2 regions of the Pontibacillus yanchengensis genome follow, and region 1 is predicted to be linked to the other one. Evidence: predicted binding sites of a transcription regulator. Region 1 holds the regulator's gene; the other holds the start of a gene.
The links. The regulator Rex, encoded in region 1, represses fermentation and respiration genes when NADH is low (regulators of the CRP and FNR family bind a similar motif). The targets are predictions, from matches to a motif close to TTGTGAAATATTTCACAA.

Region 2: pflB (formate C-acetyltransferase) is a predicted target of Rex. The motif match lies at 2,626-2,643, and genes of this name have one in related genera.

What each region holds. Positions count from the first base shown of each region.
Region 1 covers NZ_WMEU01000009.1:2,157-10,291, forward strand. The annotation lists gene tsaB (tRNA (adenosine(37)-N6)-threonylcarbamoyltransferase complex dimerization subunit type 1 TsaB) at 1-128, shown strand, start outside; gene rimI (ribosomal protein S18-alanine N-acetyltransferase) at 121-567, shown strand; gene tsaD (tRNA (adenosine(37)-N6)-threonylcarbamoyltransferase complex transferase subunit TsaD) at 567-1,613, shown strand; gene abc-f (ribosomal protection-like ABC-F family protein) at 2,217-4,151, opposite strand; gene moaC (cyclic pyranopterin monophosphate synthase MoaC) at 4,527-5,039, shown strand; gene GLW08_RS19080 (redox-sensing transcriptional repressor Rex) at 5,030-5,698, shown strand; gene GLW08_RS19085 (MDR family MFS transporter) at 6,063-7,478, shown strand; gene GLW08_RS19090 (GNAT family N-acetyltransferase) at 7,541-8,071, opposite strand.
Region 2 covers NZ_WMEU01000001.1:728,521-736,655, forward strand. The annotation lists gene GLW08_RS03525 (PTS mannitol transporter subunit IICB) at 1-785, opposite strand, end outside; gene GLW08_RS03530 (amidase) at 1,108-2,538, opposite strand; gene pflB (formate C-acetyltransferase) at 2,702-4,948, shown strand; gene pflA (pyruvate formate-lyase-activating protein) at 4,983-5,705, shown strand; partial or broken gene GLW08_RS22355 (DUF4440 domain-containing protein) at 5,799-6,026, opposite strand; gene GLW08_RS03545 (acetolactate synthase large subunit) at 6,819-8,135, shown strand, end outside.

The DNA.
Region 1 (8,135 bases):
AAATTGCGAAACTTGCCATCTCTCGTGAACCAAGTTCTGTCCATGAGCTTACTCCTAATTACTTACGGTTAGCAGAGGCTGAATCAAAATGGCTTGCTGCCCAACAGGAGAAACAGAAAGATGGGTAATGCGATTGTTCGAAAGATGGTTGATGAGGATATTGATAATATTTTAAAAATAGAAGAACAATGCTTCGCGACTCCATGGACACGTGACGCATTTGATCATGAGCTGCATGATAATCCCTATGCCTTGTATTATGTAATCGAGATAGAAGGCACCATTATTGGATACTGTGGGCTGTGGTTGATTATTGATGAAGCTCATGTGACCAATATAGCCATCTTACCTAGTTACCGTGGGAAACGTTTAGGTAATGCTTTATTTAAAGCTGTTTTGACACATGCAAGACAATTAGGTGCTATTCAACTTTCATTAGAAGTTCGAGTATCGAATGTTGTAGCACAAAAGATGTATCGTAGATTTGGATTAGTTCCAGGTGGAATTCGAAAAAATTATTATACGGATAATCATGAGGATGCTTTAGTAATGTGGGTGAAATTATAATGGAGAAAACAGCTCAATATGTATTAGGAATTGAAACAAGCTGTGATGAAACAGCTGTAGCGATTGTGAAAGATGGGAAAGAGCTTATCGCTAATGTTGTCGCTTCCCAAATTGAAAGCCATAAACGCTTTGGTGGGGTCGTTCCTGAGATTGCTTCTCGACATCATGTGGAACAAGTTACGGTGGTATTAGAAGAAACACTTAATCAGGCGAATATGAGTATGGACGATATAGATGCGATAGCAGTTACTGAAGGTCCAGGTCTTGTTGGAGCACTATTAGTAGGTGTGAATGCAGCAAAGGCGTTGGCGTTTGCTCATCAGAAGCCGTTGGTGGGGGTTCATCATATTGCAGGTCATATTTATGCCAATCGTTTGGAGCAAGAATTTGAATTTCCACTACTGTCCTTGGTCGTTTCAGGGGGGCACACAGAGCTTATCCTGATGGAGGAGCATGGATCGTTTGACGTCATAGGTGAAACACGAGATGATGCTGCAGGTGAAGCGTATGATAAGGTAGCACGTACGTTAAAGCTACCTTATCCAGGAGGCCCTCATATTGATCAGCTTGCCCATCAAGGGGAAGCCACGATTGATTTTCCGCGTTCTTGGTTAGAGGAAGGGTCATTTGATTTTAGTTTTAGTGGTTTAAAATCTTCTGTTATTAATACGCTTCATAATGCAAAGCAAAAAGGGATTACCTATAAGGATGAAGATATTGCAGCGAGCTTTCAGGCAAGTGTAATAGATGTACTGGCTACGAAAACGTATAAAGCTGCTAAACAGTATAACGTGAATCAAGTGATTGTAGCAGGTGGTGTAGCAGCCAATAAAGGCCTTCGCGAGCGCCTGAATGACCAATTCAGTGAAGAAGAAGGGATGAGTCTGCTAATCCCTCCATTGTCTTTATGTACAGACAATGCAGCGATGATTGCAGCTGCTGGTAGTATTGCTTACGAGCAAGGTCACCGAGCAGGATGGGATCTCAATGGGAATCCATCTTTAACACTAGAGAAGTATGCTAGAAGAAGTAAAGCTTCCCAATAGATGAATAACAATGCTGTTACTTATAGAGTAGCAGCATTGTTATTGTTAATAGATTATTAAATGTTGACTTGTGTATAACGATGGTAAGTTATATAGTTTCTACCAAACTTGGGAGATTGCAATGGCAGGTTGTCCGTCATATCAAGATGAGGGTTTACTTAAGCCTGTAGGGGTCGAACAGGGCGCCTGCGCTTTTCTTTATGCATAGCGCAAACAGTTTATGTAGGATAAGTTTTCAACAGGTTGTTCACAGTTATGTGGATAAGAATTTGTAGAGTTTTGTCATTGTGAGGTTGTGGATGTGTACAATAAATGTGGATAAGTCTGTTGACAAATGTGGATAATGTGTATAAACCTGTGAAAAACCCACTATTTCAAAGATTAATTGTGTAAAAAGTAGTGGATAACTTGTGGTTATTCATTTTCACCACTATAAATCGACAATATATGCGTTTTCATAGGAATATATGTGTATATTTATCCACATACCCATCTGTGTCAGAACCAAAGCGTTGAAGTTGGGCTGAAAAGTATGAAGTTATACACAAACTTTTTCTATACAGTAAAAAACACCCTAGCCCACTATGTGGACTAGAGTGTGTATTATTCCACTTCTTGAAGCTGCTCCCATTCTTCCATAAGTGTTTCAATCTTTTGTTTACAGGTGTTGTTTTCTTCGGTCAGCTCAAGGGATTTCTCATGATCTTGATAAATATCAGGCTGACATAATAAATCGTCATTTTCCTCAATCTTCGCTTCGTGTTCCACAATCTCTGCTTCAATTTCTTCGATACGGCGTTGTCGTCTTCTTGCTTCGCGTTTTTGGGCCTTGTCTTGTTGATAATCTAGTTTGTTATCAGATGTGGCTTCTTGTAAGTCGGGATTGGATTGTTGCTCAAACTCAGCAATTTCTTGTTCCTCTTCTTTTTTCTCTACATAATAATCGTAATTTCCAAGATAGAGGGTTGTGGAATCTCCTTGCATCTCTAAAATTTGCGTCGCAATTTTGTTGATGAAGTAACGGTCGTGAGAAACGAATAGGATTGTGCCTGGATAGTCCATTAAAGCAGATTCTAATACTTCTTTACTATCTAAGTCTAAGTGGTTGGTAGGCTCGTCTAATACTAGAACATTGGACTTTTCTAGCATTAACTTTGCTAACGCTAGCCGAGCTTTCTCGCCACCACTAAGGGAATTTACTGATTTCAGCACGTCTTCTCCTGTGAATAAGAAATTACCAAGCACGGTACGAACATCTTTCTCATCCATGTTAGGATATTCATCCCATAATTCATGTAACACTTCTTTTTTTGATTGAAGTCTGGCTTGTTCTTGGTCGTAGTACCCTATCTGTACGTTAGCGCCGTACTGAATAGAGCCATGGTTTGCTTGCATGAAGTCGGTGATGGTTTTGAGTAATGTGGTTTTTCCTACTCCGTTTGGGCCAACAAGAGCAAGTCGATCCAGTCGATTTAAATCAAAGGTTACATTGGAAAAGACAGGCTTGTTCATGTCGTCATATTGGAACGTAAGGTCTCTTACTTTTAAAACGTCATTCCCAGTTCGACGATTAATATCAAAAGAAAACTTAGCTGACTTTTCATCCCCCATCGGTTTTTCGACTGTCTCCATCTTTTCTAACTGTTTTCGCTTGCTTTGAGCACGTTTCGTTGTAGACGCTCTAGCAATGTTTTTTTGAATGAAGTCTTCCATCCGTTTCACTTCGGCTTGATGTTTCTCGTATCGTTTTAAGTCGCGCTCATAGTTAGCAGCTTTTTGATCAAGGTAGTTGCTATAATTTCCGAGGAACTTTTCAGAAGAATGACGGGAAATTTCATAGACAACGTTCACAACCTTATCTAAAAAGTAGCGGTCGTGGGAAACGATAACGACGGCTCCTTCATACCCTTGGAGATATTGCTCTAACCAGTTTAACGTATCAATATCTAGGTGGTTCGTAGGCTCGTCCAAGATGAGAATATCAGGTTTGGATAAAAGTAGCTTCCCTAGCGCTAGTCTCGTTTTTTGACCACCACTTAGTGTCGCAATTTTTGTATTAAGGTCGAACTCCTTAAATTGGAGCCCGTTTAAGACAGCTTTGATATCTGCCTCGTACCGATATCCGCCCTCATTCTTGAAACGTAATTGTTTTTCATCGTAATCTTTTAATAACTTTTGATAACGAGTTTGATCTTCTATTAGATCAGGGTCAGCCATTTGCTGTTCCATTGTGCGTAATTCTTGTTCCATTTCACGGAGATGAGCGAAAACGTTAATCATTTCATCCCAAATCGTTTTATCCGATTCAAGGCCTGTGTGTTGTTCGAGATAGCCTAATGTAGCTTCTTTAGGTTTATGGAGTTCTCCGCCTTCATATGGAAGTTCTCCTGCCATTATTTTTAGTAGGGTAGATTTACCCGCACCATTTCGACCGACAATGGCAATCCGATCATTGGTGTGTACTTCTAATTTAATATTAGATAAAATAAGATCAGCGCCATAGCGTTTTGTTATATCATTGGCTTGCAATAAAATCATGCTCGTTCACCTCAATGTGTTAAGTGTATCTTATGCTTGGCGTTAGAAGCAAGGTGATCGCTTTCATCATGCATGTCAGAATAATATACGATAGGAATCTTTTTTGGTACAATTTAGTGCATATAATAGATATGGATAACAGGCTACTTTGATCTTATCGAATAGAGTCTGTACTTGTCACGAGGTAAAGACTGGGCGAGTTAGCTTTTTTAAAGAAAAGAAAGTGATAAGTTCTAGCGCTTACATGTCCAGCTCTAGCGCCTACCCCTTGGGTTGAACAAGTCGCGTGCGCTTTTCTTTAAGATAAGATCTAAGTATCTTATCCACACAAGTTGAATCTCCCCGCCTGCGCTTTTGGTATAAGGAGGTATTGGTATGGGTGAGTTTACTCATTTTAATGAGCAAGGTCGTGCACATATGGTAGATATATCAGAGAAACAGGATAGCGTTCGTACTGCCATTGCATGTAGCAGTGTTTTGATGGATGAAGAAATATATAATGCCATCTCAGAAAACAAACTAGAAAAAGGAGACGTATTGGGTGTAGCACAAGTAGCTGGCATTATGGCAGCAAAAAATACATCGAATTGGATTCCCATGTGTCATCCATTGTCGTTAAAAGGGATTGATGTATCCTTTGAGTGGACAGAAGAAACGAGAGGATATCGTTTAACAATCCAATCAAAGGTGAAGACAAAAGGTAGTACCGGTGTGGAAATGGAGGCGCTCACATCTGCGTCTGCTACTGCATTAACCGTGTATGATATGTGTAAAGCACTTAATAAAGGTATGATTATTGGGGAAACGTACTTACTAGAAAAGACAGGTGGTAAATCTGGTGATTATCATAGATCGCCCGAAGACGAGGGGGAGGACCCATGGAATTAGATCAAAATAAAATACCCCAGGCCACAGCCAAAAGGCTTCCACTATACTATCGGTTTATCAATAACTTACATAGTCAAGGGAAGCAACGAGTGTCTTCTAAAGAATTGAGTGAAGCTGTCAAAGTAGACTCCGCCACCATCCGAAGAGATTTCTCTTATTTTGGTGCACTTGGGAAAAAAGGCTATGGCTATAACGTGAATTACTTAGTAACGTTTTTCCGTAAAACGTTAGATCAAGATGAAACAACGAAAGTAGCCCTGATTGGTGTAGGGAATCTTGGTACAGCATTCCTACACTATAATTTCACGAAAAATAATAATACAAAAATAGAAATGGCTTTTGATGCCAATGCTGAGAAAATAGGCGATGATATCGGAGGTGTTCCTGTCTATCATATTGATGAAGTGGAGGAACGCTTGAACGAAGACGTTTCTGTTGCGATTTTAACGGTACCAGCACAAGCTGCCCAGGCAATCGCGGATCGCATGATTGAAGCGGGTGTAATCGGTATCTTAAACTTCACACCAGCACGAATTAATGTGCCCGGCCATGTACGTGTTCACCACATTGATTTAGCAGTAGAGCTGCAGGCCCTAGTTTACTTTTTGAAACATTATCCTATGGATGAAGAAGAAGTAGAGGAAGAGCCTGAAGAATAATATAAAAGGTGTTACCAAAAAGCTCGCATTTTGCGAGTTTTTTGTTTTGTGTAAGAAAGTATAATAAATTTGCTTTTGTATAATTTAATAGGTTATAGAGGCTACATCCAGCTCCAGCGCCCAGCGACATCGAACTGACCTACATCTTGTAGGCCCACGTCACGCAGTAACATTGAACCAACCCACGTCGTGTGGGTCGCAGCCCATACGTCGCTAAACGGGCACTTGCGCTTTTGTTGTAGCCTATCCATACTTTTCATATAAATAAGAAATTGGGTAAACATTATATTATCTTTCCTATTTGGGCCTATGGTATAGTAGAAAAATACTTCGAGTTACGAAATAAAAGAGGAAGGGGGATACAATGAGTAGACTTCCAAAGAAATGGCTTGTTGTGGTTTCTGTACTATTTGGAACCTTTACGGTCATTTTAAATAATAGTATGCTGAATCCAACGTTACCTCGTTTCATTAAGATCTTTAATTCTGACGCAGTAAGTGTTGGATGGATGCTAACCATTTTTATGGTAGCGATGGGGATGACCATGCCGCTTACTGGTTTTCTAGGAGACCGCTTTGGTAAGAAGAAAGTATATATTAGTGGACTTATTATATTTATGGTTGGTTCCATTTCAGGATCCTTATCACCTAGTCTTGGCCTGGTCATCTTATCAAGAGCCATACAAGGGATAGCAGGTGGGTTGATGATGCCAATTGCCATGGCGCTTATCTTTAATGCCTTTCCGAAAAATGAACGGGGACTAGCTGTAGGCATTTACGGCGTCGCAGCAATGGTTGCCCCGGCTATTGGACCTACGGTAGGCGGCGTGATTATTCAATACTTTGCATGGCCGTTTCTATTCTTATTTAATATTCCATTCGGCATTATTGGGATTATCTTATCCACGAAATTTTTAAAAGAAACAGAGACGAACCCGGAACTAAAATTTGATTATATCGGATTTGTTCTTGTTACGGCTGGAGTTGGGAGTGTGCTATACGCTCTTGGAAGAGGAAAAACACTAGAGGCACTAACGCAGTGGAGTAACATTGCTCTAATTGTAGGTGGTATAGTAGCTATTATTGCCTTTGTTCGATTTGAAGATAAACAGCAACAACCGTTACTAAATCTTTCGGTGTTTAAGGTGCCTACCTATGCCATTTCCACGATTGTAACTGGTTCTGCATCCATTGGTTTGTTCTCAGGAATCTTTTTACTTCCGTTGTTGATACAAGAAGTATATGGATTGAGTGAAGTCCTAACTGGCTTATTATTCTTACCAGCAGCTGCTGCGAGTGGTATTTTTATGTCTGTTGGTGGTCGCATATTAGATAAAAAAGGGCCAAAATGGGTCATTCCGATTGGCTTACTTATACTAGCCAGTGCTACGACTGGATTAGGCTTCATTGGTTTATCCACTCCTTATTGGGTTATCTTAGCTCTCAATGCAGTCCGAGGCATGGGATTAGGATTCAGTAACATGCCAGCTACGACAGCAGGGATGAACGCTATCCCAGAACATCTAGTTGCACAAGGGTCGGCCATGAACAACGTGCTACGACAAATAGCGTCATCATTAGGCATTGTTTTCTTCTCTGTTTACTATGAAACAAGAAGAGTGCAAATTGCCGCCGGTCAGCCAAATATGACAGAAGCTACGTTGCAAACGTTGAATGAGGCCTTTTTGGTTTCAACTGCGTTGGTATTAATCGCATTACCATTTTCCTTCTTTATGAAGGGGGTACAAGATGATGAAGAGGACGCAAAAGAAGCGCAATGACGACTAGTCGTCATTGCGCTTCTTGCATGGTGACATGGTTTTCTTTATTTCTATTTCAACCCTCAGGCTCTCCATTCTTTCCGTAATAGCCCAAATAAAAGCATGTCCCACATTTCACCGTCTCGTCTAATGAATTCGCGATAGACCCCTTCTTTTTGAAAGCCAAGCTTTTCATAAAGGCGTATGGCTCTTGGGTTGTTTTCAAAAACCGTCAATTGAATACGGTGTAAGTTACACTCTTGAAAAGAAAAGTCTACCAGCAGTTCCATCGCTTCAGTTCCGTATCCGTTATTTTGATAGGATTCTTCACCAATCGCGATCGACACCCATCCATTTCCTTGATTCCAGAGGATGCCTTCCAATTCTATAAAACCGATAAGTGTTTCCGATTCAATGGTACGAATGGCAAATAGAAAGCCATTGCCTGAGGTCGCATCCTCATACCATTTTTCAATCTCTTGTTTGGTTTTGGGTTGGGCAATCGTTGCATCTAATTGTCGTAAGAACGTAAGGTTTCGATGCCACTCCATTATTTTGTCTAGGTCTTCTTTATGTAGGGCTGTTAACTGTACTTGCTTTCCTCGTAGTAGCATCGTATAACTCCATTCGTATAGGATTGAAAAAAGACAGACTCCTTATGTCGAAGAGAGTCTGTCT
Region 2 (8,135 bases), on a different contig from region 1:
TAAATTTCATGAATGCCTCCAAAGAAGTGAATAATAGCAGCACCTGGAGCTGATTGCTTGGATACGCCCTTACCAAATACGATGAATGCTAATAGTACGCCAAGTCCAGGACCTGGGTTTGTTTCTAATAGAAATAAAATGGATTGTCCTGTATTTTCTGCCTGATCCACAGCAATTGGACTTAAGATACCATGGTTAATCGCGTTATTTAAGAACAATACTTTCGCAGGCTCGATAAAGATATTAACAAGTGGTAATAGACCTGCGTTCACTAGTACTTCAACAGCAGAAGCTAATACGTTTGTTATACCATTTACGATAGGTCCGATGATGTAATAGCCAAACATGGCTAATAGTCCTCCACCGATACCTGCTGTAAAGTTGTTCACTAGCATTTCAAATCCTGATCGAACTTTTCCTTCAAAGAACTTGTCAATATACTTGATGGTGACACCACCAAGTGGTCCCATTAACATTGCTCCCATGAACATCGGGATATCAGCACCTACGATAACCCCCATGGTTGCAGTGGCACCTACTACTCCACCTCGAAGTCCATGCACTAATCGACCACCAGTAAATGCAATTAATAGTGGTAATAGATACGTAATCATTGGACCAACAAGCTGAGCTAGGTCTTCGTTTGGCGTCCAACCTGTTTCAATAAAAAATGCAGTAATTAGTCCCCATGCGATAAATGCGCCAATGTTTGGCATAATCATGCCACTCAAAAAGCTACCAAACTTTTGAACTTTTGCTCTAATTCCCGTTTGTTGTTCACTCATGATTTTGTTCCTCCTTTGTCGTCTCTTTTTTCTTTTTATCTGTACTTTTATAGTAAAGCGGTTACACCCCTTTTCTCAATACAATCTAAATGCACGTTTGACAAACTCACTATGACATAATTAAAAAAGCCTCCATGACAGTAGTTGCATACCTTTTTTCCAAAAAATGATTAGCGTTTTGTTGTTGCAAAGATGTTATTGCTTCATAAGATAGTTATAAAAATACCATTCTATTTCCAGCTTGACCATTGTAGCTTAAAGAGTTATCTAAACCACATAAATTAAGCACACACTTTTATATAGTGCGTGCTTGTGACTGGATTTATGTATTCATCAAATCAATCTCATCATAACGATGAATCCAAGGTTGTTTACCTTCTAACTGAGCCGCTAATTGGAATAACTTCTTTTCATCCCCTACTCTGCCGGTAAATTGAACTCCAATAGGGATGTTCGTTTCTGTCCAATATAAGGGTACACTCATCGACGGTTGACCGGTAACATTAGCAAGTTGGGTGAAGCTTACATAATTAAGCATCGTATCGAACATATCTTCTTCAGCATCCTTCTGATTATCAAATGCTCCAACTTCAGCAGGAAGTCCGTTCAATACTGGAGTGACAAGGATATCATAGTTTTCATGAAAAGCTAAAACTTTTTTACCTGTCAGTTGCAACCGAACTCGTGCCTCTTCATACTCTAGAGCTGTTAAACTCATTCCTTTCATATAGACATCATAGGATAATGGCTCTAGATTTTCATCGCCCGGTATTGTTCCAGCAAGTAACCCCATATGCTTAATAATAACCGACCCACTTCCAATCCAAACAGTAATAAAATCTTTAGCGAATTGAAAAAAGTCAAACTCTGGTGTCTCATAGCTAACATCATGTCCTAACTCTTTCAAAAGTGTAACCGTATTATATAAAGCCGCACGATTTTCTTCTGAGATGGTAACTTGATGATTCCAGTCCGGTGAAATTGCAACCTTTAACGTTCTTGGTTGTTTGTACACTTCATTTAAGAACAAATCATCTTCCCCAAAGGAAGGATACCCCTCATAAACTCCTTTTCCTTTTATGACATCTAAAAGCGCCGCACTATCTCTGACCGATCTTGTTAAGGCATGACTTACCGCAAAATCATTCATATAAATTCCATAAGGACCACGACCTCTGGAAGGCTTCAATCCAAACACACCACAACAAGAGGCTGGGATGCGTATGGAACCTCCACCATCACTTCCATGAGCAAAAGGAATCATACCAGATGCAACTGCTGCCGCTGATCCTCCACTCGAGCCCCCTGCTGAGAGGGACAAACTCCATGGATTACGTGCTGGACCTAAGTATCGAGGATCCGTTGTAGGAAGGAATCCAAATTCAGGTGTATTTGTCTTCCCAACAAATACAAGTCCAGCTTTTTTGTATCGCTCTACATATATATCATCCTCGTTGGCAATATAACCTTGCATCATTTTTGAACCAGAAGATACTGGATATTCTTTAACTTGATTTAAATCTTTCATAAGAAAAGGTAAACCAGCTAAAGTCCCGGTATGTGTATTCGCTCTTTCTGAAGTAATGGAAGCATCTTCAAACATCGTATGTACTACTGCATTTAGTTTAGAATTATATTGCTTGATTTTTTGTATGTAATAATCGGTTATCTCTTGGGAAGATAGTTCACCATTGTCCATCAATAATTTCTGACTAAGTGCATCTTGATGCCGGATTCGCTCCTCTATGTTCATCTTCATTCATCCCCTTATAGAAACATTTGTTTTAAACATTATACATATTTGTCACTATCGTCCAGAAAAAGTTCATAAATCATTCATATGTGAATACCTTCACAATATTAAATCTCCTATATAATGATAATAGAACCAAACACAACCTTAAGGAGGTTTTACAATGATTACGACTGCTCTAACCCCTTGGAGACTTTTTCGTAAAGGAAAATGGCAATCAGAAGTTGATGTTCGTGATTTTATCGTGCAGAACTATACGCTTTACACCGGTGATGACTTTTTTTTACAGGCTCCTACCTCAAAGACAGTTGAACTATGGAAGAAGGTTATGAAGTTAACTAAAGAAGAAATTGAGCGTGGTGGAGTATGGGACATGGATACTAGAATCCCATCATCTATTACTTCTCATGGACCAGGATACCTTGATCAATCTCTAGAAACAATTGTAGGACTACAAACAGACATACCTTTCAAACGTTCTATGCAACCCTATGGTGGCATTCGAATGGCAAAGATGGCGTGTGAATCATATGGATACTCCTTAGATAAAGAGACAGAAAGAATTTTCACAGATTATCGCAAAACACATAACCAAGGTGTTTTTGATGTGTACACAGAAGATATGAAAAAAGCAAGAAAGGCTGGAATTATTACAGGTCTTCCTGATGCCTATGGTAGAGGACGCATTATTGGTGATTATCGAAGAGTAGCCCTTTATGGGGTTGATTTCTTACTAGAGAAAAAACAAGAAGATTACAATCAACTTGAACATGACGGTGTGATGACAGAAGAAATTCTTAGAAGCCGTGAGGAACATGCTGAACAAATCCGTGCACTACAAGAATTAAAAGAGATGGCTGCCTCGTACGGGGTTGATATTTCGAAACCTGCCCAAAACGCACAAGAAGCTATTCAATGGCTTTATTTTGCCTATCTTGCTGCAATAAAAGAACAAAATGGCGCAGCAATGAGTTTAGGTCGTGTGTCTACTTTCTTAGATATTTATATGGAACGTGACTTAAGCGAGGGTACCCTGACCGAGCAAGAAGCCCAAGAGTTAATAGATCATTTTATAATGAAGCTCCGCCTTGTGAAATTCGCACGAACACCAGAATATAATGAATTGTTTAGTGGCGATCCAACATGGGTGACGGAATCTATAGGTGGAATTAGTCTACATGGTGACCCTCTTGTAACAAAAAGTTCGTTCCGATTTTTGCATACATTAACTAATTTAGGACCAGCACCTGAGCCTAATCTAACTGTATTGTGGTCAACAAAACTTCCGGAAAATTTTAAGAAGTATTGCGCAAAAGTCTCCATTGAAAGTAGTTCTATACAGTATGAGAATGATGATCTTATGCGCGAGCAGTACGGGGATGATTACGGTATTGCCTGTTGTGTGAGTGCAATGAAAATTGGCAAACAGATGCAGTTCTTCGGTGCACGCGTTAACTTAGCCAAAGCACTATTATATGCAATCAATGGCGGTATAGATGAAAAGCTAAACATGCAAATGACACCTCCTCTCCGTCCGATTACATCAGACATATTGGCTTTCGATGAGATAATGGAACGATATGACCTAGTACTAGAATGGCTGGCTAAATTGTATATGAACACGTTAAACGCAATTCATTACATGCATGATAAATATTCATATGAACGGTTTGAAATGGCTCTTCATGACGCAGAAGTAATGCGAACAATGGCTGGTGGCATAGCGGGCTTAAGTGTTGTCGCTGACAGCTTAAGCGCAATTAAACATACGAAAGTTCACGTACTCCGTAATGAGGAAGGATTAGCAGTGGACTATCGTATTGAAGGTGATTTTCCAAAGTACGGAAACAACGACTCATTAGTCGATGACCTTGCCGTAGACATTGTGAAACGATTTATGAATAAGTTTAAAAAACATCCAACATATAGAAATGCGATTCCTACTTTATCTATTCTAACCATTACATCTAATGTGGTATATGGCAAGAAGACCGGGAATACACCTGATGGGCGTAGAGCAGGTGAACCATTTGCTCCAGGTGCCAATCCGTTACATGGCCGAGACACATCTGGTGCTTTAGCATCGCTAAACAGTGTGGCAAAACTTCCATATGAATATGCTCTTGATGGTATATCCAATACGTTTAGCTTCATTCCAAAAGCTCTTGGTAAAACGCTAACGAATCGAATTGACAATCTAGTCTATATCCTAGACGGCTATGCGGTTAAAGAAGGTCACCATCTAAATATTAATGTATTTGAAAAAGAAACATTATTACACGCTATGGAACATCCTGAATTATATCCACAATTAACAATTCGAGTTTCCGGATATGCAGTCAACTTTGTCAGATTAACAAAAGAACAACAACTTGATGTCATCCATAGAACTTTTCACGAAAAATTATAAACCCAAATAATGTAAATAAAGGGAGGTAGAACTCATGAAAGGAAGAATTCACTCAATTGAAACATGTGGTACAGTAGATGGTCCTGGACTGCGTTATGTTTTATTTTTACAAGGCTGTCTCTTACGATGCCAATTTTGCCATAACCCTGATACTTGGAATATCAACGGGGGATACGAAAAAGATGTAGATACGATCATAGAGGATATTCAAGACTACCTCCCTTATATCCAAGACCATGGAGGCATTACGGTAAGTGGAGGCGAGCCATTATTACAAATTGACTTTTTACTTGAGCTATTCAAGAAGTGTAAGAAAATTGGACTCCATACAACCATTGATTCATCTGGTGGTTGCTTCAACCAAAGTCCGACGTTTTTAAAAAAACTGAATGAACTGCTTAACTATACAGACCTAGTTCTATTAGACATCAAGCATACAGACACAACAAAACACAAGAACTTAACAGGAATGAAAAACGATCATATTTTAACCTTTGCTAAGTTCCTAGCAGAAAAAAACATCCCAGTATGGATTCGCCGCGTCCTTATTCCCGGTCTCACTAACGATGAACAGGAGTTAAACGAATTGAAGAACTTTATTGATCAATTAGGAAATATTGAAAAAGTTGAAATTCTACCATATCACCAAATGGGCGTTTACAAATGGCATCAACTCAATCTAGATTACCCGTTGTACGATGTTTCTCCCCCGTCTCAAGAGGAAGTAACACGAGCTGAATATATATTAGGTGTTTAGATAAAAAAACAGGCGACTTATTATCGCCTGTTTTTTAAGTTATTTTTTTGTAATAGTCCCTTGATGAAATGTCATTCTCCACCCGGATGCTTCCTATCTCCAAATCGAACTTCTTAATGTATGTTTATCCTTGTCTGGATGATACACACTAAAAGTTGTTAATACGATGTTTTGAGATAGCTCTCGTCCATCAAAATTAGATAAGATCATCTTTGGAATCTTCTCAGATGGTACTCGGTCTAAAACATTCTCTTTATAAAAATAGCTACCCGAGCTCCCAATCTCTTCAAAATCATCTGCAAGCAATTGATGTAAACGTTCTTGAGATTGCCTAACCTATTCATCATCATCCCCACTTTTTTTCTTAGCATATAATTTATCTGTAATTATGGAAAGGTACTTTTTCATTATTAAGAACCATGACTTTGTTAAATCTAGTGATAATTATTCCATAATAGCCCCATTATCTTGAAGACTTGGATTCGAGATAATCTGGGTAAGAGAAATGTTTCCGTTGTATTATTTAGAGAAAAGATGGGCCTGGAAATAGCTCGCTTTCCTGCGGCCCTACAGGATGTAGGGTCGTTCGACGTTGTCACACGATGTGACGGTTTGAGTCGAACTTCATCTGGATCGATTCGTCTCCTCGGGCCAAAATGCGGCCCTGTGGGGTCTCGACACATCCGTTTTTCCGCGGGAGTCTCGCCATTTCCAGGCCCATCTTTGCATTCGTTTGGTTTAACGGAAACATCGCCATTTGTTGTGGGTGTACACAAATGATATACGTTCTTCGTTAGGCAAATACATATCTTTTTGTGACAAAACACATTTTATTAAAAGATATCTTGGTTGTTCTGCAAAGCATAAATCTACGGGTACATCGCTCTTTCTGTGCGATCACCAAATTTATCTCGATTTCAAGTGTTCCAGATTATGCCTCGATTGTTGAAGACCTTTTCTTAATCAAAACTCAATCCTTACTCATACAAAAAAAATTGCTTAACATAACATTATAAAATCGACCAATTCTTGTTAATTTCAACATTTTACTTATAATGCTTCAACTTTCACAAATACTAAACCTACCAAATGACGAAAGAAGGGGTTTGTTCTATGCGTGTAGCTGATTTGCTTGTGAAATGTCTTGAACAAGAAGGAGTTGAATATATATTTGGAGTTCCTGGTGAAGAAAATATTGATTTAATGGATGCCTTACTTGATTCCAGTATTCAATTTGTGGTTACCCGTCATGAAACGAGTGCTGCATTCATGGCCGGCCATTATGGTCGCTTAACAGGTAAGCCCGGTGTATGTTTGGCTACGCTTGGCCCTGGTGCTACCAATTTATTAACAGGTGTAGCCAACGCAAACATGGATCAGTGCCCTATTGTTGCCATTACAGGTCAGGCTGGGTTAGATCGACAGCATAAAGTATCACACCAATACTATGATTTAGTATCCGTCTATGAACCAGTAACGAAGTGGAATACGCAAATCAAAAAAGCTGACATTGTGCCTGAAGTAGTACGAAAAGCTTTTCAGGTGGCTTCTGATGAAAAGCCTGGTGCTACCCATATTGATTTACCTGAAGATATCGCTGCCATGGAGATTGATGCATCCCTACTATCGATTCGCGAACATTATTTATCAATTGCATCACAGTCCGCAGTAAAGAATGCCGTAAGCTTAATAGAAAAAGCAAACTACCCAATCATTTTGGCAGGTATGGGAATCACTCGTGATCAAGCATCTGATTGTTTACGTTCATTTACAAATACACACCAAATCCCTGTTGTACAATCCTTTATGGGAAAAGGTGCACTTTCCTATGAAAATGAGTTGAGTCTCCTTACCGCAGGGCTTGGCGGAGATGATTATATTACATGTGGATTTAAGCAGGCTGACTTAATTATTTCAATAGGCTTTGATATGGCGGAATATCCACCAAAGAACTGGAACCCTGATGGTAAAACACCTATTTTGCATATCGACAGCCAAGAAGCAGAAACAGACTCTCACTACCCTGTTCACGGAAGTTTACTTGGTGATATAAGCTCCAATATAAATCTTTTACAAGAGTCTCTCCCTAAAAAAGAACGTGATAATAGTTGGGTGTTACCAGTAAGAGAAAAAGCTCTTGCTGAATTAGAATCATTTAAGGACGACACAAGTTTCCCACTAAAACCACAAAAAATTATCAACGACTTACGTGACATACTTAACAAAGATGACATTGTCATTTCGGATGTGGGAGCTCACAAAATGTGGATGGCTCGAATGTATCATTGCTATGAACCAAATACATGCTTAATTTCAAACGGACTTGCTTCCATGGGTGTAGCAGTTCCTGGAGCAATTGGAGTAAAACTCGTTCACCCAGATAAACACGTCGTTGCCGTTTGTGGAGATGGCTCCTTTCAAATGACCAGC